Regions from separate parts of the Arthrobacter sp. GmRoot5-12 genome, predicted to be linked through region 2. Evidence: riboswitches for the same ligand, from Rfam matches in the RefSeq annotation. Region 2 holds a riboswitch; each other region holds the start of a gene.
What was found. Region 2 has a riboswitch for S-adenosylmethionine ahead of AC6JAM_RS10285 (DUF1737 domain-containing protein). Riboswitches for the same ligand answer to the same signal wherever they lie in the genome.

Region 1 (10,355 bases), 1.9 Mb from region 2:
GCCCCGGCGGCCACCGCGGCTGGGCCGACAGGGTGGCCGAGGAGCTGGGCAGGACCCAGCCTGACTTCGCCTACGCCAACCTGGCCGTCCGCGGCCGCCTGCTGCAGCAGATCGTTGACCAGCAGCTGGCGCCTGCCCTGGAGCTGAAGCCGGACCTGGTAACCCTGTCGGCGGGCGGCAACGACCTCATCCGCCCGGGCGGCGACCCGGACGTGCTGGCCGAAAAGCTCGATTCCGTGGTCCAGATCCTGTCCCTGGGTGGTGCCACGGTGGTCCTGTTCAACGGACCTGACACCGGCTCGTCAGTGCTCGGCAGGATCCGCAGCAAGGTGGCCATCTACAACGAGAACCTGCGGACGGTGGCAACGCGGCACGACGCCATCATCGCGGACATGTGGTCGCTGCGGCAGTTGAGCGATCCGCAGATGTGGGACCAGGACCGGCTGCACTTCTCCCCGCTGGGGCACCACACCATAGCGGCCATGGTGCTGGACGCGCTCAACGTTGAGCATTCCCTGGAGCCGCTGCAGCCCAAGCCCCTGCCGCCCCGGACCTGGCGCGAGGCCAGGAGCGGGGACCTGGTGTGGGCGCGCGAATACTTCGTGCCGTGGGTGCTGCGGCGGCTGCGCCGCCAGTCCTCCGGGGACGGCATCACGGCAAAGCGGCCGACGCCGGGCCCCGTCTTCGGTCCGGGCGTTCCCTTGGGTGCGGGTGAGGGCCCGTTGGGAACGTCGGAGCCCAGCCGCCGGTAAGGCCGCCCGGGGTTAGGCTGGAAGGACAACACTCGAGAGGCGCGGCACCGTGAGCAGCTTGTTTTTCTGGATTATCGTCCTGTCCTTCGTCGTCCCCATGGCCATGCGGATGTACCGGCGGTCCGTGGCACGGCGGGACCGGGACCAGTCGTTGCCCGGGCGCTTCCCTGAACAGTTCCCGGGGCAACACGGACAAGACGGGTATCCCGGCCCCGGCCAGTACCCGGGACCGGGCCAGTATCCAGGCTCGGCCGGGCCGCAGAGCAACCAGCCCCGCGACGGCTATACCCAGCAGGACTACTTCTCCGGCGGCTTCCGCAGTATCCAGCGGCCGCAGCCCCTGGGCGACCCGCAGCCGTTGCCCCACCAGTACGGCCAGCAGCCTCTGCCGGACCCCGGCTACGGTCCCCCGCAGGGACAGGGGTTTGGTCAGCCAGGCTTTGGCCAGCCCGGCTTTGATCAGCAGGGGTCTCAGCAGCCGCGTCCCGGAGAGCCGACGCCGGGACAGTCCCCAGCGCCGGCCACTCCCCCGCCGCCGGCAGCACCGCAAGGGTACCGCGCCCGCAAGCTCGCGGAACTGGACCAGCAGTACACCAACGGTGAGCTGTCCATGGAGGACTACATGAAGCGGCGCAGCGACATCATGAACGGCTAGTAAAAGGAGCGCCACCGGGCCTGCCCGGTGGCGCTCCTTTATGCGTTCAGTGCTCCTGTCAAGCTCAGTGGACCTGCGGGAAGCCCAGGTCAATCACCGAGGTGGAGGGATCCGGCCAGCGCGTGGTCACCACCTTGCCCCGGGTGTAGAACCGGATGCTGTCCGGGCCGTACATGTGGGTGTCGCCGAACAGCGAGTTCTTCCAGCCGCCGAACGAGAACGTGCCTACCGGAACCGGAATGGGCACGTTGACGCCCACCATGCCTGCCTCGACGTCGAACTCGAACTGCCGGGCCGCCCCGCCGTCACGGGTGAAGATGGCCGTGCCGTTGCCGAACTCGTTGTCGTTGACCAGCTTCACGGCGTCGCCGTAGGTATCGACGCGGACCACGGACAGGACCGGGCCGAAGATCTCGTCGTCGTACACCTTCATGCCCGGCTTGACGTGGTCCACCAGGCTGACGCCGATGAAGAATCCGTTTGAATCGAACTGCTGCGAGCGCCCGTCCACAACCACGGATGCGCCTTCATTTTCGGCCCCCGCCACATAGGAGGCCACGCGGTCCCGGTGCTCCGCGGTGATCAAGGGGCCCATCTGGGACGCGGGGTCCGTTCCCGGGCCGATCTTCAAACCCGCCATGCGGCTGGAGATTGCCTTCACCAGGTCGTCCGCGATGTTGCCCACGGCCACCAGGACGCTGACGGCCATGCAGCGTTCGCCGGCTGACCCGTAGGCGGCCGAAACCGCAGCGTCGGCAGCCATGTCCAGGTCGGCGTCGGGAAGCACCACCATGTGGTTCTTTGCACCGCCCAGCGCCTGCACCCGCTTGCCGTGTTCTGCCGCCCGCTTGTAGATCGACTGGGCAACGGGAGTGGAGCCGACAAAACTCACGGCTTTGACGTCCGGGTGCTCCAGCAGGACATCCACGGCTTCCTTGTCACCGTGGACCACGTTCAGCACCCCGGCCGGCAGGCCCGCTTCGGCGAAGGCCTCCGCGATGAAGACGGCGGCCGATGGGTCCTTCTCGCTGGGCTTCAGCAGCACGGTGTTGCCGCAGGCCAGGGCACTGCCGATCATCCACAGCGGCACCATGGCCGGAAAGTTGAACGGCGTAATGCAGGCTACGACGCCCACCGGCTGGCGGACGGAGTGCACGTCCACCCCGGTGGAGACCTGCTCGGACCGCTCGCCCTTGAGCATGTGGGACAGGCCGGTGGCGAAATCGATGTTCTCCAGGCCGCGGGCGATTTCGCCCTCTGCGTCGGAGAGGACCTTCCCGTGCTCGCTGGTGAGGATGGCGGCGAGCTCGGGCTTCCGCTGGGTCAGGATTTCGCGGACCCGGAAGAAGATGCCGGTCCGCCGGGCCAGGCTGGTGGCCCGCCAGGCCGGCAGCGCGGAACGGGCAGCCGCGATGGCTTCCTCTGTCCGTGCCGCCGAGGCAAGCGCCACCTGTTTCTCCTGTTCACCGGTCGCGGGATTGAACACTGGGCCGAAGCGGTCTGCGTCGCTGACGCGGGTGCCGTTGATGTAGTGCGGGATGGTTTCCACGGGGAGTCTCTTTTCCTGCGTTGCGTGGTGCGGGCTAGTTGGCGGACGGCGCCGGGTTGGCGGGTTCGAGTGAGCCGTCCACGAGCTTGATGATCATGGAGCAGTCCTTGCAGGCGTCACCGGCGTCAATAAGCCGCTGGAACAGCTGCTGGACGTGCCTGCCGATCTCCAGGGGCGTGCCGGTATCCTCGGCTGCGCTGATGGCCAGCCCAATGTCCTTGTTCGCCAGCTCTGTGGTGAAGGTGGGCGCGAAGCCGTTGTTCGAGGCTGCGGTAGGAACCACGCCGGGCACCGGGTACCAGGTCCGCAGTGCCCACGAGTCGCCCGAGGAGACAGAGGCAATGTTCCAGAAGACCTGCTTGTCCAGGCCCAGCCGGTCGGCGAGCACAGCGCCCTCCGCGGTGGAGGCCAGGTTGATGAAAAGCATCAGGTTGTTGCAGATCTTGGCCGCCTGCCCCGTGGTGGGGCCGCCCGTGGGGATGATGTTGGCGGCCATGGGGCCGATGTAGCCCGTGGCGTCCGCCACGGCCCCCTCTTCGCCGCCAACCATGAAAGTAAGCGTTCCCGCTTCCGCCCCGCTCATTCCACCCGACACTGGCGCGTCCACGAAGCGGAAGCCAGCGGCAGCAGCGGCGTCGTGCAGTTCCTGGGCGGAGGCGACGTCGATAGTCGAGGAGTCAATCAGCAGCGTCCGGGTGTCCGCGTGCGCCAGCACGCCGTCCCCGCCGAGATACACCGCACGGGCATGTTCGCCCTTGGGCAGCATGGTGAACACGGCGTCCGCACCATCCACCGCCTCGGCGATGCTGGCGGTCCGCTTGACGCCGCCTGCTTCAGCGGCTGCCAGGGCTGCCGGGTTGAGGTCGAAACCGCGCACATCATGCCCGGCTTTCGCCAGGTTTACGGACATGTGGCCGCCCATGTTGCCCAGGCCAATCCAACCGATAACTGCCACGAGTAAGCTCCTTTGCTTCCATTCCAGCCGTACTGCCGGCATGTCTGTCAACGATCACACCCTGTTAGAGTGCAATCAAGGGGAAAAATCACAGAGGCCATGTGCATTGCTGCACATCGAAGGAAGGACCGCAGTGGACCTGAGACGGTTGCCAAGCCCCGACGACCTGCTCATCCTGCTCACCGTTGCCCGCCTGGGCCGGTTCAACGCGGTAGCCGAGACGCTGGGAACAACCCACACCACCATCTCCCGCCGCATCCTCGCCCTGGACAGGCAACTGGGCGGCCGGACTTTGGAACGCAGCCCGCAGGGTTGGGAGCTGACGCAGCTCGGTGCCGCGGCCGTGGAAGCGGCAGAGGCGATCGAAGGTACCCTTGGCTCGCTGTCCGGCCTGATCAGCCAGGACCAAAGCACCCTCGCCGGCCTGGTCCGCGTCGCCACGACGGACGGCGTGGGAGCAGTGTTCGTCACCCCGTCGCTGGTGCGGCTCCAGCAGCAAAACCCGCAGCTGAACATCGAAATGCTCAGCGCCACCCGGAAAGTCAGCCAGAACCGGTCGGGCGTGGACCTGGAGATCGTGGTGGGCCGGGCGGACGTCACCACCGCGCAGACAATCTTCCTGAGCAACTACTACCTGCGCCTCTACGCCAGCTCAGCGTATGCCGCCCGGCATGGTCTGCCGGAAACGCTCGACGACGTGGGGCAGCACGGGTTTGTGTCCTACGTCGAATCCGCACTCCAGGTGGCGGAGCTGGGGCCGCGCTGGTCTTCGCAGCTTCCGCTGCCCAGGACGAGCTTCCAGGCCACCAGCGTGTTCGCCCAGGTGGAGGCGGTGCGGCAGGGTGCGGGCATTGGGCTGCTGCCCAACTTCATGGTGGCGGGCTGCGGGGACTTCGTGCCCGTCCTGGCAGCCGACTTTGAGCGCCAGCTCCCCATCTGGGCCGTTGCCCGCCCGGAGTCGCTCCGGTCCGCACCGGTCCAGGCGGTGATTGCGGCACTCAAGGCGGAAATGAAGGAGCGCTCCGGGGTGCTGGCGGGGTAAGCGCTGTTCTTGCGGACCCAGGCCCCCCGCACAAGTCAGGCCTGGAACAGCCGCCTTACCACCTGCCCGGATGCCAGCGCGTCCAGGCCCTCATTGATCTCGCTGAGCGGCCGGGTGTCAGTGTGCAGCAGCTCAACCGGCAGCCTGCCTTCGCGCCAGAACGCCAGGTACTGCGGAATGTCGCGCGCCGGCACGGCATCCCCCATGTAGGAGCCCAGCAGCCGTTTTCCCGCCCCGGCCAACTGCAGGGCCGGCACCGTCAACTGGGCGGACGGATGGGGCAGGCCCACCGACACCACGGCGCCTCCCCGCGTCACCTGCTCCAGGCAGGAGGCGATAACGCCTGCTGATCCCACTGCTTCAATGGCAACGTCCACACCGTCCCCGGACGCTTCCGCGATCAGCCGTGCCGCGTCCTCCGGCGTTCCCACCGATGTGGCGCCGGCGTCGCGGGCCAGCTGGTGCTTGCCTTGGTTTGGATCGATGGCAATGACGTCGGCGGCTCCGGCGAGGCGCGCTGCCATGACGGCTGACAGGCCCACGGCTCCGAGGCCGAACACCGCTACGGACTGCCCCGGACTTACAGCCGCGGTATTCAACACTGCACCCATTCCGGTGAGCACGGCGCAACCAAACATCGAGGCAACCGTGTCCGGGACGTCGTCGTCGATCACCACCACCGATTCCCTTGCCACCACTGCGTAATCGGCGAAGGCCGAGACGCCAAGGTGGTGGTTGATCCGTTCCCCTGCCGGAGTCCGCAGCAGTGCCGGCCCGTGCAGCAGGTCGCCGGAGCCATTGACCTCTGCGGCACGGTGGCAGAGGGCCGGCCGGCCGGCCAGGCATGCACGGCACCCGCCACAGCTCGGCACGAAGACCAGCACCACATGGTCGCCCACGGACACGTCGGACACGCCGGCCCCCACGGACACCACCCGACCCACCGCCTCGTGGCCCAAGGCCATGGGCAGCGGCCGGACGCGGGAACCGTCCACCACCGAGAGGTCCGAGTGGCAGAGGCTGGAGTAGGTGATGGCAACACCAAGCTCACCGGCGCGGGGCTCCGGCTGCTCCAGTTCCTGCACCAGCAGCGGAGCGGCCTCGGAGTAGGTCTGCTTCCCGTTGCCGGCCCCCGTGGTGGGGGCGGCGGGAACGGTGGAGTACAGGACGGCGGCTTTCACGGATCCTGCTACTTCTTGCGGGCGGCAAGGAGGTCGGCGGTGCCCTGGGCGTCGGCGGCGTCCACGTCGTGCAGCGAGATGCCGCGGGTTTCCTTCAGGAAGTAGACCGCGACGGCGGTAATGGCGCAGGCGATCAGCAGGTAGACCGCCACGGGGACGGAGGACTTGTAGGCGCCCAGGAGCGAGGCGGCGATGATCGGGGCCAGGGATCCTGCAACGATCGACGTCACCTGGTAGCCCAGGGAAACCCCGGAGTAGCGCATCCGGGTGGGGAACATTTCCGCCATGATGGCAGGCTGCCCGGCGTACATGAAGGCGTGGAACACCAGGCCGATCATGATGGCGGCCAGGATGATGGCATCGTTCTTGGTGTCCATCATGGGGAAGGCGAAGAAGCCCCAGGTGGCCCCCATGATGGCGCCGGCCATGTAGACGGGCCTGCGGCCAAACCGGTCCGACAGCTTGCCCACCATGGGCACGACGGCGAAGTGCAGGGCGTGGGCAAGGAGCAGCAGGAGGAGGATGCGGGTGGTGTCGGCCTGGACCACGGTTTTCAGGTAGGTGATGGAGAACGTGACCACGAGGTAGTACAGGATGTTTTCCGCCAGGCGCAGGCCCATGGCGGTGAAGACGCCGCGGGGGTAGCGCCGGAATACCTCAGCGACGCCGTAGCCCTTGTGGCCGGCTTCGACCTCTTTGCGGGCTTCGAGGAAGATCGGTGCGTCATTGACCTTGGTGCGGATGTAGTAACCGATCAGGACGATCACCGCGGACAGCCAGAACGCTACGCGCCAGCCCCACCCCAGGAAGGCGTCCTGGGTCAACGTGGAGGACAGGGTGAACAAGACGGCGGTGGCAAGCAGGTTTCCCAGCGGCACTGCCGACTGTGGCCAGCTGGCCCAGAAACCGCGGGATTTGCTGGGGCTGTGTTCGGCCACGAGGAGGACGGCGCCGCCCCACTCGCCGCCAACGGCAAAGCCCTGGGCGAACCGGAGGACCACCAGCAGTGCGGGAGCCCAGTAGCCGATCTGCTGGAACGTGGGCAGGCAGCCCATGAGGAAGGTGGAGACGCCTACCAGGATGATGCTCAGCTGCAGCAGCTTCTTGCGTCCGAACTTGTCGCCGAAGTGGCCAAAGACGATGCCGCCGATGGGGCGGGCCACGAAACCGACGGCATAAGTGAGGAAGGCGGCGATGATGCCATCCAGTTCTGTGCCGGCGTTGGGGAAGAAGGCCTTTCCGAACACCAGGGTGGCAGCCGAGGCGTAGAGGAAGAACTCGTACCACTCAACAACGGTTCCGGCCATGGAGGCCGTAACCACCTTCTTAAGGCCTGAAGCCTTGACGTCGGTTTCCTCTGTGCGCCTTGCGGCGGAGCTTTCCGTACTCATGCGAACTCCTTCGGCGTCGTCGTCGACACCACGGGGACCAATCAATGGCGGCCGGGTGTGATGCACACCACGAACGCACCGGATTCGATTGAGTATGGTCTGCCTGCGGTGCAACCTCAACGCCGATTAGTGCAGAAGGCATCTGCAGGAATGCACATGCGCGGCGCTAGGCCAGGAAGCTGCTCCGGAGCTGGCTGCCCAGCTGCCCGATCTCTGTCAGGAACCCGTCGTGCCCGATCGGCGCCTGGATGACGTGCACGTCCACGTCCCCCGGCAGGGCCTGGGCCAGCTCACGGGACTGCGACGGGAAATACAGCCGGTCCGAATCCACGGCGGCCACGAAGAACCTGGCGGTGGACCTGGCCAGGGTTTCGGCCAGGGTTCCGCGGCCCCGGCAGATGTCATGGCTCATCAGCGCCTCGGTGAGGGCGATATAGCTGTTGGCGTCGAAGCGCTTCACGAGCTTGCTGCCCTGGTGGTCCAGGTAGCTTTCCACCTGGTAGCGGCCGCGGGCGGCCAGAGCCTCACCCTTCAGGGGCGACTCCGGCGCCTGGGGTTCCCGGCCGAAGCGGCCTTCCAGTTCAGCCGCGGACCGGTAGGTGATGTGGGCGATGCGCCGGGCAAGTGCCAGCCCGGCTTCCGGGCAGGGGCCGCCGTAGTAGTCGCCGCCGTTGAAGTGCGGGTCCTGCCGGATGGCCAGGGTCTGGGCCTGCGCGAAGGCGATCTGTTCCGCCGTGCTCGCGGCGCCCACGGAGATGACGGCGCAGCGCTGCACCCGCTCCGGGTAGGTCACTGCCCATTCAAGGGCGCGGGCGCCGCCCATGGATCCGCCCAGGACAGCGAACCAGCTGCTGATGCCCAGCTGGTCAGCCAGCCGGGCCTCTGCCACCGTGCTGTCCCGCAGGGTGACCAGGGGGAAGCGGGAGCCCCAGGGGGCTCCGTCCGGGGCGGCCGACGACGGGCCCGTGGACCCGTAGCAGCCGCCCACGATGTTGACGGACACCACGAAGAACTTGTCCGTGTCCACGGGAGCGCCGGGACCGGCCAATTGTTCCCACCAGCCTTCTTCGTCCGTGTCACCGCGGGTCACGTGGGTGCTGCCGGTCAGGGCGTGCTCGATCAGGATGGCGTTGCTGGCGTCGGCGTTGAGCGTGCCCCAGGTTTCGTAGGCCAGCGTGACGTCCGGGAGGTATCCCCCGGCTTCAAGTTCCAGCCCTCCGATGGAGGCGTAGCGGACAATTCCGTGTTCGGGGATGGTGGTTCGGGCGACGGTAACCGTCATGGCAAGACCTCTTCTACGCGCTTGCCTGCCGTCGTCTGACCGGCAGGCCAGGTCCTCACCCGGGGCACCCCACCGCGGATGGAGGGTTGCCGGCCAGCAAGCCGGGGCTGTCACTGGCACTCATGACCTGGTTCGAGTGTACGAAACACCCCCCGCTCCAGGCCAAGAGTGTGACTGGTTGTGACTTCCCCGCTTGCCGGCCCTCCCGGCGTCAGCCCTGGCGCGCTTTTAGCTCTGGGCGCCTTTGGCAGCGCGGAAACCCGCTTCCAGGTCGGCCAGGATGTCATCGATGTGCTCCAGGCCAACAGAGAGCCGGACCAGTCCCGGATTCACCCCGGCCACCGCTTGCTGCTCCGGCGAGAGCTGGCTGTGGGTGGTCGACGCCGGGTGGATGACCAGGGAGCGGACGTCGCCGATGTTGGCCACGTGGGAGTGCAGCTCCAGGGCGTCGACGAAGCGCTTGCCCGCCTCCGCTCCGCCGGCAAGGTTGAAGGCCACGACGGCGCCCGTTCCCTTGGGCCCGTACTTGCGGCCACGCTCGTACCAGGGGCTGGAGGGCAACCCGGCGTAGGCGACGGATTCGACGTCGTCCCGTCCTTCCAGCCAGCGCGCCACTTCCGTGGCGTTGGCAACGTGGCGTTCCACCCGCAGGCTCAGCGTCTCCAGGCCCTGGGAGATCAGGAAGGCGTTGAAGGGGGAAACCGCCGAGCCAAGGTCGCGCAGCAGCTGGACGCGGGCCTTGAGGATGTAGGAGAGGTTGGCACCCAGCGCACCGTCGGCGCCTAGGTCGCGGGCGTAGACCAGGCCGTTGTAGGTGGGGTCCGGGGTGTTGAAGCCGGGGAACCGTTCAGGGTCCTTGCCGAAGTCGAATTTGCCGGAGTCCACGATCACGCCGGCAATTGCGGAGCCGTGGCCGCCCAGGTATTTGGTGGCGGAGTGGATCACGATGTCCGCACCCCACTCCAGTGGGCGGATCAGGTAGGGCGTGGACAGGGTGTTGTCCACGATCAGTGGCACGCCTGCCTGGTGGGCCACCTCGGAGATGCCGTCGATGTCCAGGACGTCCTGGCGGGGATTGGACACCACTTCACCGAAAAAGAGCTTGGTGTTCGGCTGGACGGCGTCGCGCCACTGGTCCAGGTTGTCGGGATCCTGGACGAAGGTGACCGAGATGCCGAACTTCTTCAGGGTGTGGGCGAACAGGTTGTACGTTCCGCCATAAAGGCTGGGGCTCGCCACAATATGGTCCCCCGCCTCCGCAATGTTCAGCACCGCGAACGTCTCGGCGGCCTGGCCCGAGCTCAGCAGCAAAGCGGCCAGGCCTCCCTCAAGGCTGGCGATCCGCTGTTCGACGGCATCCTGGGTGGGGTTGCCAATCCGGGTGTAGATGGGCGCAAGTTCGGCGAGGGCAAAGCGGTTGGCTGCGCTTTCGGCGCTGGGGAACACGAAGGACGTGGTCTGGTAAATGGGGAGCGCGCGGGCTCCGGTGGCACTGTCGGGCTCCTGGCCTGCATGGATCTGGCGGGTTTCGAAAGACCATCCGTTGGA
Region 2 (10,355 bases):
CTCGCCGTCGCCATCCGCACCCTGGTGGTCAGCACGGCTGGCGACGGAACCGCGGAACTGTCGCTCGGCGTCGGCGGTGCCATCACCTCGGACTCCGACCCGGACGACGAATATGAGGAGATCCGCACCAAGGCCTACGGGGTGCTCTCCACCCTGGGGGCGGAGTTTCCCGAAGACTGACCCGGGTTTAGGGAGGTACGGCCGTCCTACTGCACCGTGGCCGTCAGCCGGGCCACGTTGTCCACATAGCGCGCGGCGAGCGGCCGGTTCAGCCAGTCCGCCAGCTTCAGCTCATGGGAGATGTCCCGGTAGGTGTCCTCCACGGCCCGCATCTTGTTCACGATGTCCTCGCCCAGGAGCATCACGGAGACCTCGAGGTTCAGCGAGAAGGACCTCATGTCCATGTTGCTGGAGCCCAGGACGGCCACCTCGTCGTCGATGGTGAAGTGCTTGGCGTGCAGCACGAACGGCGCCTTGTAGAGGTAGATCCGCACACCGGCCTCAAGGAGCGCCTCATAGTAGGAGCGCTGGGCGTGGTGGACCAGGAACTGGTCGCCCTTCTCGGACACGAACAGCTCCACGTCGACGCCGCGCTGCGCTGCCGTGGTGATGGCGTACAGCAGTGAATCGTCCGGAACGAAATAGGGGCTGCAAATGGAGATCCGGTGCTGCGCGGAGTAGATGAGCGTGTTGAAGAGCCGGAGGTTGTTTTCCGTGATGAACCCGGGACCGCTGGGCACCACCTGGGCCGTGACGTGGCCGGGCTCCGGATTCGCGGGGAGCTGCAACTGGTGTTCCAGGGATTCGTCGGTCTCGCTCAGCCAGTCGGTGGCGAAGACGACGTTCAGGGTGGTCACGATGGGCCCGCGCAGGCACGCCATCAGCTCCACCCACTCGCGGCCGGCCTTGCGGTGGCGCGGGTTGTTGTAGGACGGCTCGATCAGGTTCTGCGACCCCGTGAAGGCGATTTCGCCGTCGATCACCATGATCTTGCGGTGGTTGCGCAGGTCCGGCCGGCGCCACTGGCCATGGATGGGCAGGAGGGGAAGCATCCGCTTCCACTGGATCTTGCCGGCCCTCAGGCGCTTCAGCAGCTTCCGGTAGCCCTTGATGCGCAGCGTGCCGATGTGGTCGAACAGGAGCCGCACTTCCACGCCCCGCTCGGCGGCCTCTTCCATGGCCGTGAGCAGGTCGTTGGTGACGTGGTCGGAGCTCATGATGTAGAACTCGGCGTTGACGAACTTCTTCGCCTTCCGCACCGCGTGGGTCATGGCCAGGATGGAATCCGGGTAGCCGGGGATGAGGTCAACGGAGTTGTTGTCCACCATGGGCAGCGAACCCAGGGTGCGGTTGAGCTCGGCGGCGGACTTGACCCACTCGGGGCCGGGGTAGTCGCTGTCCACGTCCGAGAGGGCGGTGATGCCGGCCCGCACCCGGTCGTTGACCTGCTCCTGCTGGGCGCGGCGGCGGCTGGACAGCTGGAAGTTTCCAAACAGCAGGAACAGCGCGATGCCCACGAATGGGATAAAGAAGATGCCCAGGAGCCAGGCCATCGCCGTGGTGGGCCGCCTGTTGCCGGGGATGATGCCCAGTGCCAGGACCCTGATGACAAGGTCGGCGAAGCCCAGGAGCACCACAACCCACGTCGGCGCGGTGCCGGCAAGCGAAAAAGGCCACAACACGTCAATAACTCCCGGGGAGGTTGGGCCCCGGGGAACGGTTTCCGGCCGGGGCGCTCTGCCCAGCTTATCCGCGGTGCCGCACTAAGCTGGTGCCATGAGCTCTCCAGCCCCCGTGGTTCTCGTTTTCCTTGACCCCGCCTTCCCCGACGGCAGGGTGGCGGATGCCTCCCAGCCCCAGCTGCTGGTCACGGACCTTGGCGTCACGCGCGGTGACGGCGTGTTCGAAACCATGCTGGCCGTTGGGGGAACGGTGCGGAAGATGCAGGCCCACCTGGACCGGCTTGCCGGATCCGCCGCGGCGCTGGACCTGGACATCCCGGACCAGGATGTGTGGCGGCGCGCCATTGCCGCTGCCGTTGCCCGGCACCGTTCGGAGAACCCGCCGGCAGACCCGGCGGCAGATGAACTGGTGGTCAAACTGGTGGTGACCCGCGGTGTGGAAGGCGCGCCCGCCCCCACCGCCTGGGTCCAGGCCTCACCGGCCGGAGCTGCCGCCCGCCGCCAGCGGGAAACGGGCGTCGACGTCATCCTCCTTGACCGCGGCTACGACAGTGACGTGGCCGAACGGGCACCCTGGCTGCTTCTGGGCGCCAAGACGCTCTCCTACGCCGTCAACATGGCAGCGCTGCGCCACGCGCATAAACAGGGCGCCGACGACGTCATCTTCACGTCCTCCGATGGCCGGGTCCTGGAAGGGCCCACCTCCACGGTGCTGCTGGCGCATGTGGAGAAGTCCGACGACGGCACAACAGTGAAGCGCCTCATCACACCACAGCTGGACAGCGGCATCCTGCCTGGAACGTCACAGGGGGCTCTCTTTGCTGCCGCCAAGGCGGCGGGCTGGGAACTGGGCTACGGGCCGCTGGTGCCACAGGACCTCCTGGACGCAGACGCGGTCTGGCTGATCTCCAGTGTCCGCCTGCTGGCGCCCGTGAACCGGATTGACGGCAGGGAGATCGGCACCCCGTCTGTGCAAAAGGAACTGACCACAGAACTGAGCGGACTTTTCGCCGGCATCCATTAGCCCGCAACAGGCAGGGCCGGCCCTTTTCCCGCCCCGGCATCACCCGTAAGGTGTGCACCATGGACTCGCACAAGCTGCCGATCGAAAAACTGTCCTTTGACGACTGCTGGGAACTCCTTGACACCGACACGGTGGGCAGGCTGGCCATCGTGGTGGACGGACATCCGGAAATCTTCCCCGTGAACTACGTTGTCCACCTGCGCAGCATCGTCTTCCGCACGGCACCCGGCTCAAAACTGTGGGACGCGAAAATGGAACGCCCTGCCGCGCTGGAGATCGACGGCTACGACCCCACCACCGAACTGGCCTGGAGCGTGGTGGCGCGGGGCAATACCGGGATCATCGAAGACCAGGCCGTCAAAGATGCGGTGGACAGCCTTGGCCTGGAGCCGTGGCAGCCCGGCGAAAAGGCAAACTATGTCAGGCTGAACGCCAAGGCGCTGACCGGACGCAGGTTCCAGGTGAACCGCCCGGACGTCTGGAACACCCGCCTCCAGGACCGGCGCCGGGCGTCATTCGAATAGCGGCCGCTCAACGACCACGCCTTTACACGGCTGCTCCGTCAGGCGCTGGAGCCTGCCGCCTGCCGTGAAAGCTGGGCTTCCAGCCCGGACAGCAGGATGGTGAGCCCTTGGTCAAGCTCCTTGGCGCCGTCGTAGTCAGCCAACGCCGGCGCCAGCGCACGCAGCCGGGGGAATTCCTTCGCGGGCAGCCGGTGGAGCCCCAACCGCAGCAGCACCTCGTTCTCTTCCGGGTCCACCACGTACTCCTGCAGTTCGTTCAGGAGGTGCCCGTAGAGGAAGCCGTAGTAGGCGCGGTAGACGTGCAGCGCATCAGCCGGCTCGAATCCTGCTGCCACCAGCAGGGTCAGGATCTGCTCCAATGGCCGCAGTGTGCCCAGCGGACGCATGCCCAGCGGCGTGGAGAGGGGCCGCGTCACCAGCAGGGGGACAACGTTGGGATGCTTGAGCGCCAGCATCCGCAGGTTGTGGGCGATGCTCCGCAGCTGCGCTTTCCAATCCGGGTCCTCCGGATGAATCGGAAGCTGGTTGAGCACCAGCTCAGAAACCCCGTCCAGCAGCGCCGCGCGGTTCTCGGCGTAGCGGTACAGGCTCATCGGGTCCCGGCCAAGCTCCTGCCCCAGGCGGCGCATGGTCAGTGCATCCAGTCCTTCGGCATCAACCAGTTCCAGGGCCTTGGCCAGCACGACCTCCCTGCTCAGCCTGGCCTTGGCGGGGGTGCGGCCGGAAGCGTGCGGGGGATTCATGGTGTTGTCCTAGCGGTGGAAGTGGCGGCCCGGATTAATCGAGACGGTTGCCTTACTTGTAGTCTACGAGTAAAGTCTACATCGTAGACAGGCGCTGACGACGCTGAGGCCCCAGATGCTTTTCACGGGACCCAACCTATAGATTCGATGGCCATGTGCAGGGCATCAAATCTTGCTGCTGTAGCCGAACGGCGGCGCCGAGCACTTAGCGAAGGGAAGCCATCATGGCACATTCGCAGTTCGATACTTTTCTCCACGAAGCCACCTACCCCGACCACGCCGCTGGTTCCAGCATGGACCGCGACCGCCTCTACGGCCTGTACACCAGCTGGTGCTTCCTCAACCAGCAGCCGGCCGGCACCGAGTCCACCTTCTGGGCAGCCATGAAGCACCGGATCCCGCCGCGCCGCAACGGGCTGCGCATGAAGGGTCCTGCCGCTGCGGACTACATCATGACCAGCTACCCGGGCCTGGTCTGAGACCCCCGGATTCGTAAGAGGCCACCGGGCAGCCGGGTGGTACATGATCAAATGCTGTGGCACGCCCGTGCCGCAGCATTTTTCATGCCCCGGGCTAGGTAGGGATGATCCGGAAGAGGAACCTGGTGCGGACCATCACCCAGAGCAGCCCCAGGACCACGGCGTAGGCCACGGTGTTGAGGAGGATGCTTTGCTGCTGCAGGGCCGGGATGTTGGCCACGACGGCGATCAGCACCACGTGCATGATGAAGACGTACAACGTGGCCCGGCCCAGCGGGACCAGGAACCAGCCCAGGGCCCGGTCCACCGGTTTCCAGTAAGCGCTGAGGAATGCGTACGCAGCCACCACCAGGACCAGGACGTTGAGCAGCCGGCCCGGGGCCAGGTATGTCCGGCCGAAGAAGGCGTCATACATTGCCCGGTAGGACGCATCCGGCAGAAGCGCCAGTCGGACGTCATAGGCGTTGGCCAGGTAGGGGTTGCCCCAGGACAGGAAGGCCAAAGCGAACGCTGCCGTGGTGCAGGCAACCACCACCCACGTGTGGCGCGACAGCCACGCTGTGATGCTGCGCCGATGGTAGCCCGCAACCAGCCCAAGCACGAAAAGCACCTGCCACACCAGCAGCGGGAAGGAGTCCTCGAACTGCGAGGGCAGGATCCGGAACCTGGTCATGGCACCTGCCGCATACACGGCAACCGATACCGCCACGACCCAGATGGCCTTTCCGCGGTTCAGCGCCGCGAGGATCAGCGGGCTGACCAGCAACAGCACCACATAGAGCCCCATGACATTGAACTGCCAGGGACCGAACTGCAGCAGCACGATGGCCGGAAGCACCTGGGGCGGGACGGGGAACTGGAACAGCGATGACATGCCCGCATAGAGGTCGTAGGTCCGGCCGGCCCCGTTGTGCCCGGCGCCACCGGTCCCCTGGTCCACGAACGTGGTCAGGGCCTCGGTGTGGAAGAACGGGAGCAGGGACAGAAGGAAGACGCCGATCAGCACGGCCAGCGCCGTCAGGTAGAGCTTGCCGGCGCGGCGGGTCGTGAGGTCGACCACCTGCCCGAAGTCCTCCCTGGCCTTGGGCCCGTACACCATGCCCACCACCAGTCCGGAGAACAGGACGAACAGTTCCGCACCCGACACGAAGCCCACGGCCTCCTGGGTGAGCAGCTGGAACAGCGATGCCATGCCCAGGTGGTTCACCACCACAAAGACGATGGCCATCCCGCGCAGCAGATCGATGCGCGAGTCCCTGGCGGAGGGATCCTGGTAGCCCCAGGCCGTGGCTGCGTTGATCCGGCGGGGTATCCGCCACAGGGCCACCAGGAGGATGGCCATGGCGGCGGCAACAGTCCAGGCGGCAGCCCCGGAGAGCGTGTTGGCCCGGACGTAGGTGCTCCCGGATGCCACTTCGGTGACCGGCCCGGTGACCATTGGCGTTGCCTTCAGCCTGTCCAGGGCCGCTTTGGCGATGCCCGCCTGTCCCGTGAGCAGCCAGCTGATGCTCGCCACGCCGGTATCCCTGGTGCTGGTGCGCTCGTCCCAGACAACGGCGGCCGTCCCGGCAAAAGCTGGGGAAGTGGCAGTTCCCACCACCTGGTCCCACCAGCCCACCTTGATGTCCGCCTCCTGCGCGCCGCCGGACGCGGGGCTGTAGAAAGCAGAGGTCTGGAGGAGGAACGGCTTGTTGCGCCCCTCGGAATAGGTGCCGTAGAAGTTTTCGCCGCCGGAGGCCGTCAGCATGTCCTGGAGCTCGCCGGCCCTCGGCTGGGAGTTGACGGCGGGGCCGCCGGCCGTGTCGTCGTGATAGGCGGCCAGCCCCACCCAGTCCACTGCGTCGTCACCCGGGTAGTACGGGGCGTAGGCGCTGTCGCTTGAGTTCCAGGCCCCGTCGCCGTTCGTGTCCAGGAGGGAAAAGCCTTCGCTTCCGGGCTGCGGGGCATCCCGGTTGCGGTCAAAGGGGTAGTCCTTGCCCAGGTAAGGCGCCCACACCAAGGTGGGCCGGCCGCCGTCGTACGTCTTGAACGCTGCCGCCACAGCCCTGAAGGCCTGCCGGTACGCGGCGGGCTGCTGGCCCCAGGCCACCCAGCTTGCATTCATGTCCGGGGCGAACCGGATCAGCAGCTGCCCCTTGAGCCCGGACGTAAGGTCGCGCACCTGCGCTGCGAATGCTGCCGCTTCCGCAGTGCCGAGCTGGTCCAGGGGCACTGACGGCTTTACCGTGAGCAGGGCGTGGGCGCCTAGGGACGCGGCCTGCTGAAGGAAGCCGTCAAGGTCGTTCCGTTCCGAATCGCGGTAGGGGATGGTGATGTCGTGGCCGAAGACGGCCGGACTGGCACCAAGCCGGCCGCTGAAGCCTGCGGCGGTGTCCTCGCCCCACTCGAGCACCGCGCCCAGCCAGGGCTTTCCCTTCTCCGGCGTAGCGTCCGCCGCATGCGCCGGCGCAGCCGCCAGCAGGGCAAGGAGGCTGACGATGGCCGCGGCCAGGAACGCACCGATGGACGGCCGGCGGGTCCCGCGGATGGCGGCCTGGTGGCGCGATGTGTTTGCCCGCATGCTGACAGGACCCCCGGTGCTCATTGCTGTGACGACGGGGCGGCGCCCCGGTAAGAACTTTATCGGCCCCGCGGCCCCGGGCGGCACGTGGCGGGCCGCCCACCTGCGGCGATGTCCGCCGTCGCGCTTTCCTTCAACCCCGCGCCTCCCTTCAGCGCTGCTCAATTACGGAACATGACGACGGCGGCGGTGCGGCTTGGCGCGGCAGATGTTACGTTTTTGGGGAGTAATGAGTACCGGTGTGAAGCCCTGACTGGCCGGTCGGCAACCCTCCCTTTCGCGGCGGGGTGCCTCAGGTGAATACTCGGCATATCGACCGATTCGAGCTGCAAGCGTGAAAGAAGGAGATCCGTCGTGTCTGACGCACCTGCCCCTGACGAAAAATTGTCCTACCGCCTGATCACCGGCCCGGATGACCGTTCATTCTGCGAGCGGATCTCCACGGCCCTGGCCGACGGCTATGTGCTGCACGGCAGCCCGGCAGCCACCTTCAACGGCACCAGCGTGATCGTGGCGCAGGCAGTGGTCCTTCCGGCGGCAATCGCCTCGGCCGATGCCGCGGTTGCCACCGCAGTGGATGAACTGGACGCCGAATTTGAAGGCGAGTTCGACGGCGAGGGCCACGCATGAGCTACGCGGGAGACCTCACGCCCCAGGAAGCATGGGAGAAGCTGGAACAGGGCGCCATCCTGGTGGACGTCCGCACCGAGGGCGAATGGGCCCACATCGGCATTCCGGACACCAAGGCCACGGACAACGACCCCCTCTTCATCCAGTGGACCTTCCCCGGCGGCATCCCCAACCCCGACTTCATCAACGACCTCAGCCAGCAGGCGCCCGAGGACCGTTCAACCGAACTGGTGTTCCTGTGCCGCTCCGGCCAGCGGTCCATCGCGGCAGCCATCGCGGCCACCCGGGCCGGCTTCACCTCCTACAACGTGCTGGAGGGCTTTGAAGGCGAGCCGGACCGCTATGGCGAACGCACCGTCAACGGCTGGAAAAACCGCGGCCTTCCCACCAACCTCGGAAAGAACTAAGTGACCTTCAACCAAGACGCCCCCGGCTGGAACCCCGACACCCAGGCTGTCCGTGGCGGGCTGGACCGCACCAACTTCCAGGAAACGTCCGAGGCCATCTTCCTGAACTCCGGCTTCGTCTACGAATCCGCGGCAGCAGCTGAACGCGCCTTCACCGGCGAGGACGAACGCTTTGTCTACTCCCGCTACGGCAACCCGTCCGTGGCCACCTTCCAGGAGCGGCTCCGGCTGCTGGAAGGCACCGAAGCCTGCTTCGCGACGGCGTCGGGAATGTCCGCGGTATTCACCGCGCTTGGTGCCCTGCTGGCTGCCGGCGACCGGGTGGTGGCCGCCCGGTCGCTGTTCGGTTCGTGCTTCGTGATTTTGAACGAGATCCTTCCCCGGTGGGGCGTGGAGACCGTCTTCGTGGACGGGCCGGACCTGGACCAGTGGCGCGAGGCCCTCTCCGAGCCCACCACCGCCGTCTTCTTCGAATCCCCGTCCAACCCGATGCAGGAGATCGTGGACATCGCCGCGGTCAGCGAACTTGCGCATGCCGCCGGCGCCAAGGTGGTGGCGGACAACGTCTTCGCCACTCCCCTGCTGCAGCGCTGCGGTGACCTGGGCGCCGACGTCATCGTCTACTCCGGCACCAAGCACATCGACGGCCAGGGCAGGGTCATGGGCGGCGCCATCCTGGGCACCAAGGAGTTCATCGACGGTCCCGTAAAACAGCTCATGCGCCACACCGGGCCCGCACTCTCGGCGTTCAACGCCTGGGTCCTGACCAAGGGCCTGGAGACCATGAGCCTGCGCGTGAACCATTCCTCCGCCACGGCGCTCCGGCTCGCAGAGTGGCTGGAAGAACAGCCCGCCGTGAGCTGGGTGAGGTACCCGCTGCTCAAGTCCCACCCGCAGTACGACCTGGCGGCACGGCAGATGAGCGCCGGCGGTACGGTCCTCACGCTTGAGCTGGCTCCCTCCGGCGGGCGCTCCGGCAAGGAAGCGGCCTTCGCACTGCTGGACGGGCTGCGCATCATCGACATCTCCAACAACCTTGGTGATTCGAAGTCCCTGATCACGCACCCCGCCACCACCACGCACCGCGCCATGGGGCCGGAAGGGCGAGCCGCCATTGGGCTCAGTGACGGCGTGGTGCGGCTCTCGGTAGGGCTCGAGGACCCGGAGGACCTCCTCCGCGACCTGGAACAGGCACTCAAGCAGATCTAGCCGCGCGGGAAGCCTAGCTCCTCTGGGTCCGGGCGACGCGCTTCCTCACTCTCGATGCGCAGATTCCCTGGCGCGCACCAAATATGGGCCGCGAGGAGGAATCTGCGCGTCGGGAATGGATATGCGCGTCGAAGGTCAGCTCTGGCGGACCCGCAGCAGCTCGGGCGTGCCCTCCACGTCAGCTAGATCCAGGGCATCCCGCATGGTCACATTGACGGCCTGCCGCACCACGGCGCCGAACCCCATGTCCTCCGGGGGCGGTCCCGCCAGCGCCTTGTCCCGGGCGCGGCGCTGTTCGGCGGCTCCTGTTCCGCGGGCGATGATGTCCTCCACCCCCTGCCGTGCCAGTGCCAGCTCCCCCTGTTCGGACAGGACGGGAGCCAGGTAATCCACCAGGGACCGGACCACGTCCGCGGCCGGTGCGGGCCGGAAATTCCCAAAATCCAGGAGTTCACCGCTCAGCCCGGCGCTGCTGGCCTGCCACGAGGCCATCCGGAGGAGGACGGTGGGAACCGGCGCAGGATCCACGTCGGCCTGCCATTCCCTGCTGGCGGATTCCACCAGCGCCCGGACCAGCACGGCAATGAGCGCTGCATCCTCGGCACGAAGGCAGACGTCCGCCACGCGAACCTCGACGGTGGGGTGGTTGCGGGACAGCCGGGCGTCGAAGTACAGCATGCCCTCATCGAGCATGACGCCGCTTTCCAGCAGCCGCGTCACCACGCGCCGGTAGGCAGGGTACGTCCCGTAAATACCGGCCGGGCCCGCCGTGGGCCACCGGTTCCAGGCCTGGGTGCGGTAGCTTTCAAACCCGGTTGGAACGCCGTTCCAGAAGGGTGAATTGGCGCTCAGGGCCGTCAGCACCGCCAGCTTGTCGCGGATCCGGTCCAGGACCGCCACGCCCTCTTCGGGCGATTCGATGAACGTGTGCACATGGAAGCCGCAGGTCAGCTGCTCCTGGGCGGTGAGGCCGAAGCGCTCCAGCATTTTGGCGTACCGGGGGTCGGGCGTCGTGTGGGTGGTGGAGGCCAAGGGCGAGGTGGCGAGGGCCGCCACCCGGGCGCCATGCTTCCTGGCGGCCTGGTCCGCCAGGGCGC
Region 3 (10,355 bases), 920 kb from region 2:
GAAAAGCAGGGTGGCAATGCCGTATTCCACGGAGATGCCGTTGCGGCTGATGGTCTCGGCGCTGCCGCCCTGGTACCTGCCCAGGTGGCCCCAGCCGGTGGAGTCAACGTTGTTGAAGACAACGGCGCCGAGCCGCTTTGATTTCTCGACGACGGAGGGGTCGGCGTTCGGGGTGGTGGGGTACAGGATGGAGCCGGAAACCAGCTTGCCGTCGCGCTCGGCGCGGGTGCCCTGGTGGTGCAGGTCGATCATGTAGTCAATGCGGTACTTGCGCATCACGTTGTTGTGCAGCGCCTGGGTCTCCGGCTGGACCTTGGCCACATGGTCCCGGTTCAGGTCCACGCCCTCCGCGTTGTAGCGGGTGAGGTGGCGGTCCCCCTTGGCAAGGTAGTCGTCCAGGGAGAAGTTGACATCCCCCATGGCACCGTCCGCGTTGAGCATGGGCACGATGAGGATGTTCACGCCGTCCAGGATGCCTGCCGACTTGCCCGTGCCCAGGTGCTTGACGAACTCGAAGGCACCCTCGGTGGTGAGCTGTTCATTGCCGTGCTGCTGGGTCAAATACAGGATGGTGGGCTTGGCCGGGTCCGATGTGTACTTGACCAGGTGGATGTCGCGGCCTTTGACGGTCTGGCCGATGACCTCCAGCTCCATGGCGGGCTGGCGCGCATCCTGGTCCTTCAGGAACGAGACCATCTGGTCGTAGGTGGCCAGCTTCGACGTGGTGATCTGGCCGTTGCCGTCGTAGGAAGGCCCTTCGCCTACGGCGCCGGCCAGGGGCGCCGGACCTGCTGCGACGACAGCGAGCGACAGGGCGCCTGCGGCGGCGAGGGCCTTGAAAGAAGACAGGGATATTTTCACGTGCGGTACCTCTTTCGAGTGCATTGAGTGGGTCCAGCCGCCATGTCCCCCATCGCGGACTGTGACAAAATCCAAGCAATAATGCGAAATTCTGTCAATTAATTTGACAGTCGTATTTAATATCGGAAGCACTTCAAAACAATGCCAGTAACGATTGAAATGCCGAAAAAGTTCCCGCGCGGACAGCAAAATCACGAAGGCCGGTAATTTACCGGCCCAGCGGAAGAAGTGCCAAGCGAAAGACTCAGTGGTTCCGGATCATTAATCACGCCAATCCTTACAGCCGACACTTTGTATTCCCCTGCTTTGGCTGATACGTCAGCGGGTTTTACCCCGGCCCAGGGTTTGTCAGGTTGGACGTTTACGTGGACGGAGACGAGGGAGCTGATCGACGACAGCAGGTTGCCGACGGCTGTTCCCGCATCAACGACCAGCGCATCGATACCCGCCCCCACCTGCGGCACCAGGCCTGCTGTGAAGATCGTCGCTCGAAGGGCGTCCTGAATCACGCCATTGGCACCGTTGGTCAGAGTGCTGAGGATGATGTTCAGAAGGGTTCCGCCGATTCCGAGCCCCAGCAGCTTGGAGGTGACGAGGGGTGGAGGGGCCGTACCGGCCAGGAAGTCATTCAGCTTCAACGGGCCGGTAGCAACGACAATCTCGGCCACCGGCACGCCCAGGGTGCCCACCACAGTCACAACAGAGCGGGACTCGATTGTGGCCTCACGTATGGCCGCAGTCAAGGCATCCGCAACTCGAATCTCCCACTGGTTCAGGAGCTGGGTGACTTTGGCAGTGGCCTTCCCCGTCACGGTGCTGTCCAGGACCGTGTGGTTTGCCACTTGACGGTTAAGTCCCAGCGTCCCATCGGTGAGCGCTGCAATGTCTATCCGGACGGTACCGGCCGCGAGGTCGACAGCGACCGTATTCTCATTGTCGACCAGCGTCTCTTCCATGAGGGCGCGCACTGCGCCAAGGCTGGGAGCTGACAAAGTGGCCGTTGTGGAGGCCGAACTGTCCAGCAGTCCCAGAACAGGATCAAGCAAGGAGTTCAGGCCGCTGGAGATTGCGGTGGTCAAGGCACCGGGGGCAACCAAAGCCGTCAACTGGTTCGGCACATCGTCGAGCTGGGATTCTCCGCTCCTGCTGAGAGCCCCAATCGCAGGGACGCTGGTCCTTAGGTTGAGGCTGGCGATACCGTACTCCCGCGCAACGGCGGGAGTTGCAGCCAGCGTAGGCCAGCCGTTGATCAGGTCGCACGCTTGGACCGATGCGGAGGACGCCACGGCCCCGACGTCGAGGGTGACGCCGGCAAGCGACCCGGGCACGACGTTGCCCAGCGAGATCGTGGCAGCCTGCGGCGCAGTGTTGGCTCCGGTGGCCGTCCCGCCCACGTCCACAGCCCCGGACTGGTCAGTGACGAGCCCGGCGGCAGCGCGGGTTTGTCCGCTGTCCTGCGCCTGCGCCCACTGCGTATAGGTGCCCAGGCCACCAACCGGGAGCCCCAGCCCCAGGCCCGCCGTCACCGGATTAGCGCCAAGGGCCGTGACAGGCAGCTTGCTGATGAAGGCGTCCGGAACGCCTGTCACCGGAGTAGCCGTGAGAGGCAGCGGTGACACCGCACCGTCGACGTTGGTGACTGTGAGACCCTCAACTCCGGCTACGGAATTCAGGTCTGTGCCCAGCACGCTCCCCGTGAGCTGGGTGGCCGATGCCTCGCCGCTGAAGAGCGTGTTGGTGGCGCAGTCCCCCGGAGAGCCGACGCCTACGCTGCCGGCGGCCCATTCGTTGTCCACCCACGCCGCCGTGGTGACCGTAGTGGTTGCCGCCAGGCATACCGCAGCCGCCGCTGCTATCGCCAGGGAGGTGCGCGGGTTCCTGGCCGCGCGGTGGAGGAGGTTCCTGCGCGGAGATGTCATGATGTTCTCCCGGTCCGGGCCCTGGTTCGGCGGCCGGCAGCTACGGCCGCCGCGCCCAGCAGCAGGAGGCCGCAGCCCGCGAGCAGTCCCTGGAGCACCGCCGTCCCTGTGTTCGCCAGCGGTGCTGGCGGCCGCTGCCCCGGCGGGGTCACGGCGTCGTCAATGCCTGCAGCGGTGACCCCAATGCCCAAGGTCAGCGACGTGTCCGGTGGATCCTGCGAACCCGCGGGCCGGTAAAGGATGAAGCGGAGGTAAGGTGAGGGGCCGCCGCGCAGATCCCGCAAGGGAACCAGCACGTCCTGACGGTGTTCGGCCAGCGTCACCGGCGCTATGCGCGGCGTGGAACCGATGGGACAGCGCAAATCCCCGCCCAGGCCGCTGCTTCCCTGCCAGGCGACGTCGCATTCGTCCACGGAAACCAGGTAGGTCCCTGTGCCGGCAAGCCCACCGTCCGCAGTCACCTGCAGCGTCGACTCACCGCTGGGCTGGTCCACCGAAATGCCAATCTGCCAACTGAAGGACTCCCCTGCTTGAAGCGCAGGAAGGGCCAATGGATACATCGACGAAGAAAGGGACAGGAAGCCTGCCGCTCCTGTCTCCGGAACCGGAACCAATGGTTCGTCAGCCACCGCTGCGCCGGGCGCAGCGGTGGCCAGCAAAACTGCGATAACCCCCGCGGCTCTTGCGACGCGCCTGAAGCTGGCTCCCGCCATGTCATTTACGACCTTACTGTTGTGGTTTCGCCGGGGGTTCGTCGTCGACCTCCGCCTGGCCAGTTGCACCGTGTCTCGGCCAGTAGGCCCATGTCACCAGCACGGTCACAGCGAGCGTTGCTGCACCCAGGAACTCCGGCCCCCGTGAAGCCATGACCCAAGCTCCTAAGCCGGGAACGGTGATCAGCACCTTCTGCGCCGTGGCCACCTCGTAGGGCAACGGGTCATCCGAAGTGTTAGCGTCGCCGCGAAGCCTTAGCGACGCTGTGGCCCCCTCCACACTGGGCGGGTCAACTGCCACCACGCGGTGGGTCACCAGGGCGGTCGCCGCATCCCGGCGGACCGACACGACGTCGCCCGGGACGAGATCCTTGGCGGTGACCTGCACGGTCAGGGACAGCGCACCGACTGGATAGAGCGGCTCCATCGATCCCGTACGGAAAACGACGAAGGACGCTTTGAAGAAAAGGCCGAGGACCAGGGAGAGGATGCATGCCAGTCCCAGCAGGGCAACGACGGAAAGCAATACCTCCCTGAACCCCCGGGCCACGCTTCCCACACCCGGCGGGAGCCGGGTTCCGGACGGCACGGCCGCCGCCCGGAACCCGGACTCACGCCTGGCGGACATCCGAAGCACGGGTGGCGGCTACGACTGGCCTACGGTGCTGCTGAAGGTCCACAAGGGGGTGGTCCGCAATCCCTGAAGATCAACGCTTGCATTCGAAGGGAGCGTCATTGCGAAGCAAAGACTCACAGGTGTGCCCGCAGCTGCGTCCGTAGCTCCGGCCGGAAGGTTGATCGGAGTGTCCGAACGGGTGTTCAGGGTCGAGCCAACAGGAACAAGATCAGTTCCATTGGAGGAGAAGTTGGTGGCGTTGCAAAGGTCCTTGTCCACCTCCTTCTTCAGCTGGTACCGAAGAGCACCGTACAGCGCTGCAGAGTTGGTGGCTGAATCAGTTCCGTCGAGCCGGGCAGCCCCCGTCAGCGTGGCCACCAATGATTGGGACTTGTCGGAAGCCCGCAACTGCATCGGGGCGTAGACCGTCGACCCCGGCACGAGATCGTCAGCATTGACGCTGAATGTCAGGGCTCCACCGGGAGCAGTCGGCTCGTCAGCCCAAACCGCCTCGCTTGAAGTACCGGACCACGTGTTCTGCTGCATGTGGTAGACCTTGGTACCCGGGCCGCCGCCGTTCCCGCTCTGGCCGAAGACCCACTCGTTGTCCGTCCACGCAGCGAGAGTGAAGGCTGCGCCGATCCCCAAGACAAGGCCGCCGGCAAGAATAGCGCGGACTTTATTAGCCTTTTGCGAGCGCGGCTTAGCGCTGGTTGATTCAACCATGATTTCCCCCAAATTAGAATTAAACCCCGAACGGTAGGAACCGGGACACGGGTATGGGGGATTATCGGTATTTCCCCCAAAAGACCGATGTTTCTACATCATCATTACTTACTAATTAAAGTCAAGTCGGTGTATTAAATGTTATCAACTGTCGCTTTCTCCGGCGGAATCGTGCGGACGCGCTCCGACGGACGCTGCCGCGCCACATTATGAAACCGAGTTGCCCCGCCGCCACGCTGTCGCTTTAGGTGGGAGTGGACCATCCGGAGCGGCCGAGAGACCTGGCTCAATGACGCCGCAGCAACCACGTCCCGGCAGACTCCTGCCGGCCGAAGGTGCTACTGCCAGGACCGATGGAAAGGAAGATTCCAGCATGTCCCAGAACACCGACCATATCCGCGTGACCCACGCCGGTTCATTGCCCCGCACCCCTGAACTCATTGCGGCCAACGCCGCCAAGGAAGCCGACGGCATCACGCCGGAATTCCTGGAACTCCTCGAAGCCTCCGTAGTGGACGTGGTGCAGCGCCAGAAGGACCTTGGCATCGACATCCCCAACGACGGCGAGTACGCGCACACCATGTCCAGCTCGGTGGATTACGGGGCGTGGTGGAATTACTCCTTCGCCCGGCTCGGGGGCCTTGAGCCAACCACCGTGGACCGCTGGGCCGAGTCCGGCGTCCGCCGCTCGTCCCCCGGAAACGTTGTCCTGACCTCGTTCCCGGACCGGCGCGACCGGCAGGCCTTCAACGAGGCCTACAGCGATCCCGCATCCGGCATCCTCACCCACCGCAGGAGTGTTGCCCAGCCCAAGATCGCCGGACCGCTAACCTACACGGGCCAGGACCTGGTGGCCTCGGACATCCGGAACCTGAAGACCGGGCTCGCCGCCGCAGGCCTCACGGATGGCTTCGTGGCCTCCCTCTCCCCCGGCTCATGCGCGCGGGTAGCCAACGAGTACTACAAGAGCGACGAGGAACTCGTCTACGCCTGCGCTGATGCCATGCGGGAGGAATACAAGGCCATCATCGAGGCCGGCCTTACGGTGCAGCTCGATGATCCGTCCCTGGCCGAAAGCTGGGACCAGATCAATCCCGAGCCGTCCCTGGACGATTACTTGAAGTTCATCCAGCTGCGCGTCGAAGCGACCAACTGGGCGCTGCGCGGGCTGCCGCAGGAGCAGATCCGGCTGCACGTGTGCTGGGGATCCTGGCACGGCCCACACACCACGGACATCCCGTTCGCCGACATCATCGGCTCTGTGCTTCAGGTCAACGCCGGCGCCTATTCCTTTGAAGCGGCAAACGTCCGCCACGAACACGAATGGCGGGTGTGGGAGGACACAAAGCTCCCCGAGGGCAAGGTGATCATCCCGGGCGTTGTTTCGCATGCCACCAATGTGGTGGAGCACCCGGACCTGGTGGCGGACCGGATCGTCCGCTTTGCGGACCTCGTGGGCCGCGGGAACGTCATTGCCTCCACCGACTGTGGCCTGGGCGGCAGGGTGCACCCGCAGATCGCCTTCGCCAAGCTGGAGGCACTGGGTGAGGGTGCCCGCCGCGCCTCGAAGCGCCTCTTCTAGCCGCTCCCGCACCGACGCGCCGGCTGTGCCTTCCATCACCGGAAGGGGCGGCCGGCGTTTCGCTTGCCTGGGCTTGCTAAACTGGAGTAGGCCGACCAGGAGTTGGTCCACCCCAATCAACCGCCACTGATGTGCCGTGCCGCCGTGCGCCCATGTCCGTGGCGGCAGCAACGCCAATCCCCGCAGGAGATCCAGCACTTCATGACAGCCCTGGCACCCGAAACATTCCACGAACAGCTCATGAGCCGCCGCTACGAACCCAGCGTTGCCGCCGTCAACGAACTGTGTGATTCCCTGCAGGAGGCCAAGCCCGGAACCGTGGTGCCCTACGTGGACCCCATGCACGACGTGGAGGAATGCCGCATTATCAGCCTGTTCTCCAACATCGGCGAGGTGGATCCGTCCGGGTTCATCACCCCCGGCGACCAGGACGCTGTTACCCGCATGCTGGGGATCCAGTGGAAGCTTGGCCTGCGCCCGGAGTTCGTCATGCCGTGGAACGTCCACCCCTGGCACGTCCCGGGCGAACCCAACGGCAAGTTCACTCCGGACCAGATCCAGTCAGGCCTGAAGCCCCTGCTGAAGTTCCTGGCCCTGGTCCCCCGCGCCTCGGTGATCGTGGCGCATGGCACCGAAGCCAACCGCCTGGCCAACCTGCTGTTGAAGACCGAGGTGCCCCTCCTCTGGCGCCGCGGCCTGAAGACCTACAAGGTCCGCTCGCTGAGCGGCCGCGCCTTCGCCGGTTCCCCGGCCCGCCAGGAGGAGTACCTGGAGGACATGCGCACTGCCTATGCAGACGCCATGGCCCGCACGGGTATTGCCAAACCTTAAGACCTGCGCCGCTCAGCCTGTGGCATCGGACTCGGTAAACGAAATTCCCGGGGCCGATTCGTCTTCGGCTTCAACCCAGGTGGTGAAGTCGGCGTACGACATCCACGAGTAGTAGTCACAGAACCTGAGACGCGCTTTCTCCTGCTTTCCCACGCTTCGCGCAGCTCCTCCTTTCCGCCCCTGGCCCTTCGATTCTTTTAACCGAAACGAGGGACGGCGCATTCCAGGCCGGATACGACGGCGGGCGGTCACCTTCTCATTGAAAGGTGACCGCCCGCCGTCGTTCGCAGCCCGAACCCCTCCCTGGCAATCTGCACCAGGAAACAGTGCGGGCGTGGGCCCAGGGAGTTATTCGCCCTCGATGGCTGCCTTTGCCGTGGGGTCGGAATCGTTCAGGAACTTCTCGATCCGCTCCGGCTCTTCAGCCTCGCCGATGGCCGACGAGGCCCGGCCCAGGGAGTAGAGGGCCCGCAGGAACCCGCGGTTCGGCTCATGCTCCCAGGGGATGGGCCCCACGCCGCGCCAGCCGTTGCGGCGCAGCGCATCCAGTCCACGGTGGTAACCCACCCGGGCATAGGCGTAGGAGTCGATGGTGCGGCCTTCCGTCCACGCCTCCTCAGCCAGGACGGCCCACAGGAGCGAGGACGTTGGGTGCTTCGCCACCAGGTCCAGGGCCTCCTGGCCGGCCTCAAGCTGCGCGTTCACCTCGGTTTCGGCAGGCAGGAGAGTGGGCTCCGGCCCCATCAGGTTCCGGCGGAACTCGTCCGACATCTAGAAGGTCTTTCCGGCCGAACCGAGCTGCTTGGTGGCTTCCACCACGCGGGCCGCCAGGCCGGCTTCGGCGGAGGCGCCCCAGACGCGGGGGTCGTAGGTCTTCTTGTTGCCCACTTCGCCGTCCACCTTCAGGACGCCGTCGTAGTTCTTGAACATGTGGTCAGCCACCGGACGCGTGTAGGCGTACTGGGTGTCGGTGTCGATGTTCATCTTGATCACGCCGTAGGAGACGGCGTCGGCGATTTCCTGGTCGGAGGAGCCGGAGCCGCCGTGGAACACGAGGTCGAACGGGTTGTCCTTGCCGATTTTGGCACCCACCTGGGCCTGGATGTCCTTGAGGATCTCCGGGCGGAGCTTGACGCCGCCGGGCTTGTAGACGCCGTGGACGTTGCCGAAGGTCAGGGCCGTGATGTAGCGGCCGTTTTCACCGGAGCCAAGGGCATCGATGGTGGCCAGGGCGTCCTCAACGGTGGTGTACAGCTTGTCGTTGATGGCGTTTTCCACGCCGTCCTCCTCGCCGCCAACGGTGCCAATCTCCACTTCGAGGATCATCTTGGCGGCAGCAGTGCGGCCGAGCAGTTCGCGGGCGATGCGCAGGTTTTCCTGGAGGGTCTCGGCGGAGCCGTCCCACATGTGGGAGTTGAACAGCGGGTTCCGGCCGGCCTTGACCTCAGCCTCCGAAGCAGCCAGCAGGGGCAGGACGAAACCGTCCAGCTTGTCCTTGGGGCAGTGGTCAGTGTGCAGGGCGACGTTGACGCCGTAGTTCTTGGCTACCTCGCGGGCGAAGGCTGCGAAGCCCAGGGAACCGGCAACCATGTCCTTGGTGGATGCGCCGGACCAGTAGGCCGCACCGCCGGTGGAAACCTGGACGATGCCGTCGGACTCCGCCTCGGCGAAGCCGCGGAGCGCTGCGTTGAGCGTCTGCGAGGACGTGACGTTCACGGCCGGGTATGCGAAGCCGCCCGCCTTCGCGCGGTCGATCATTTCGGAGTAGATCTCTGGGGTTGCAATGGGCATGCTGGCTCCTCTGCTGAGTTTCGTCTGTGGGTGGAAGACCCTCAAGTAGACCGCTTACGGCTAGGCACCATCCTAGCCATTCCCGGACCACGAGGGTGTTTCGGGTCACCGCTCAGTAACACTCAGACGTGCTGGTTGAACACGTGCCGCCGGATCCAGGCGTGCATGGCGATGGCGGCTGCCGAGGCGGCGTTGATGGACCGGGTGGAGCCGAACTGCTCGATGGACAGGGTGGCGGCGGCGGCCTGGTGGACTTCGGGGGTCAGGCCCGGGCCCTCCTGTCCGAAGACCAGCACGCAGTCGCGCGGCAGCTCGTAAGTCTCCAGGGGAACCGAGTCCGGGAAGATATCGATGCCGATGATCGCCAGCCCCTCCCCCTGCGCCCACTGGACGAAGTCCTCGACCGTGGGGTGGTGGCGGACGTGCTGGTAGCGGTCGGTGACCATGGCGCCGCGGCGGTTCCATCGCCGCCGGCCGATGATGTGCACCTCTTTGGCGAGGAAGGCGTTGGCGGTGCGCACCACCGTGCCGATGTTCAGGTCGTGCTGCCAGTTCTCGATGGCCACGTGGAAGTTGTGCCGCCGGGAATCGAGCTCCGCCACGATCGCTTCGTGCTTCCAGTAGCGGTACTTGTCCAGGACGTTGCGGCGGTCCCCGTCGGCAAGGAGGTCAGGGTCCCAGTGGTCGCCTTCGGGCAGTTCGCCTTCCCAGGGCCCGACGCCGACCTCCGCCTTTGCGGGCTCGGCCTCCCCGGGCTCGTGGCGGGGTTCGTCTGGCAGGCCGGGCGTTTGGTTCACCCCTCAACACTAGACTGGAGCACTGGAGCATTCATCACCGGTGGAGGTAAACGTGGCAGAAGAAGACCAGGTAGCAGCAAACCCCGCGGTTTACCGCAGCGGCCAGGAGATCGAGTGCTGGCTGACGGACATGGACGGCGTCCTGGTCCACGAGAACCAGCCGATCCCCGGCGCCGCGGAACTGATCCAGCGGTGGGTGGATACGTCCAAGCGCTTCCTGGTGCTGACCAACAACTCCATCTTCACCCCGCGCGACCTTGCCGCCCGCCTGCGTTCCTCCGGCCTGGAAATTCCGGAGGAAAACATCTGGACTTCGGCGCTGGCCACGGCGCAGTTCCTCAAGGACCAGGTGCGGGGCTCAGAGTCCGGCAACCGCGCCTACACGATCGGTGAGGCGGGGCTCACGACGGCGCTGCATGAGGCCGGCTTCATCCTCACCGACCAGAACCCGGACTTTGTGGTGCTTGGCGAGACGCGCACGTACTCTTTCGAAGCCATCACCATGGCCATCCGGCTGAT

Region 1: linked by a shared signal. The riboswitch ahead of metX (homoserine O-acetyltransferase MetX) and the one ahead of AC6JAM_RS10285 (DUF1737 domain-containing protein) in region 2 are both predicted to bind S-adenosylmethionine.
Region 3: linked by a shared signal. The riboswitch ahead of AC6JAM_RS05990 (cobalamin-independent methionine synthase II family protein) and the one ahead of AC6JAM_RS10285 (DUF1737 domain-containing protein) in region 2 are both predicted to bind S-adenosylmethionine.

The regions. Positions count from the first base shown of each region.
Region 1 covers NZ_AP046056.1:386,672-397,026, forward strand. The annotation lists gene AC6JAM_RS01815 (SGNH/GDSL hydrolase family protein) at 1-752, shown strand, start outside; gene AC6JAM_RS01820 (hypothetical protein) at 802-1,407, shown strand; gene AC6JAM_RS01825 (CoA-acylating methylmalonate-semialdehyde dehydrogenase) at 1,472-2,956, opposite strand; gene mmsB (3-hydroxyisobutyrate dehydrogenase) at 2,991-3,911, opposite strand; gene AC6JAM_RS01835 (LysR family transcriptional regulator) at 4,051-4,953, shown strand; gene AC6JAM_RS01840 (zinc-binding dehydrogenase) at 4,989-6,134, opposite strand; gene AC6JAM_RS01845 (MFS transporter) at 6,143-7,525, opposite strand; gene metX (homoserine O-acetyltransferase MetX) at 7,692-8,807, opposite strand; SAM riboswitch class IV at 8,820-8,935, opposite strand; gene AC6JAM_RS01855 (bifunctional o-acetylhomoserine/o-acetylserine sulfhydrylase) at 9,036-10,355, opposite strand, start outside.
Region 2 covers NZ_AP046056.1:2,253,334-2,263,688, reverse strand. The annotation lists gene pabB (aminodeoxychorismate synthase component I) at 1-180, shown strand, start outside; gene cls (cardiolipin synthase) at 207-1,682, opposite strand; gene AC6JAM_RS10310 (aminodeoxychorismate lyase) at 1,777-2,706, shown strand; gene AC6JAM_RS10305 (pyridoxamine 5'-phosphate oxidase family protein) at 2,766-3,230, shown strand; gene AC6JAM_RS10300 (TetR/AcrR family transcriptional regulator C-terminal domain-containing protein) at 3,269-3,973, opposite strand; gene AC6JAM_RS10295 (hypothetical protein) at 4,198-4,452, shown strand; gene opgC (OpgC domain-containing protein) at 4,547-7,012, opposite strand; SAM riboswitch class IV at 7,238-7,353, shown strand; gene AC6JAM_RS10285 (DUF1737 domain-containing protein) at 7,367-7,642, shown strand; gene AC6JAM_RS10280 (rhodanese-like domain-containing protein) at 7,639-8,049, shown strand; gene AC6JAM_RS10275 (O-succinylhomoserine sulfhydrylase) at 8,050-9,258, shown strand; gene AC6JAM_RS10270 (glutamate--cysteine ligase 2) at 9,394-10,355, opposite strand, start outside.
Region 3 covers NZ_AP046056.1:1,337,446-1,347,800, forward strand. The annotation lists gene AC6JAM_RS05965 (M14 family zinc carboxypeptidase) at 1-885, opposite strand, end outside; gene AC6JAM_RS05970 (choice-of-anchor G family protein) at 1,053-2,780, opposite strand; gene AC6JAM_RS05975 (hypothetical protein) at 2,777-3,493, opposite strand; gene AC6JAM_RS05980 (S24/S26 family peptidase) at 3,507-4,121, opposite strand; gene AC6JAM_RS05985 (SipW-dependent-type signal peptide-containing protein) at 4,140-4,835, opposite strand; SAM riboswitch class I at 5,092-5,195, shown strand; gene AC6JAM_RS05990 (cobalamin-independent methionine synthase II family protein) at 5,209-6,417, shown strand; gene AC6JAM_RS05995 (uracil-DNA glycosylase family protein) at 6,619-7,248, shown strand; gene AC6JAM_RS06000 (hypothetical protein) at 7,261-7,401, opposite strand; gene AC6JAM_RS06005 (DUF3151 domain-containing protein) at 7,597-8,019, opposite strand; gene fbaA (class II fructose-bisphosphate aldolase) at 8,020-9,039, opposite strand; gene AC6JAM_RS06015 (TrmH family RNA methyltransferase) at 9,162-9,836, opposite strand; gene AC6JAM_RS06020 (HAD-IIA family hydrolase) at 9,877-10,355, shown strand, end outside.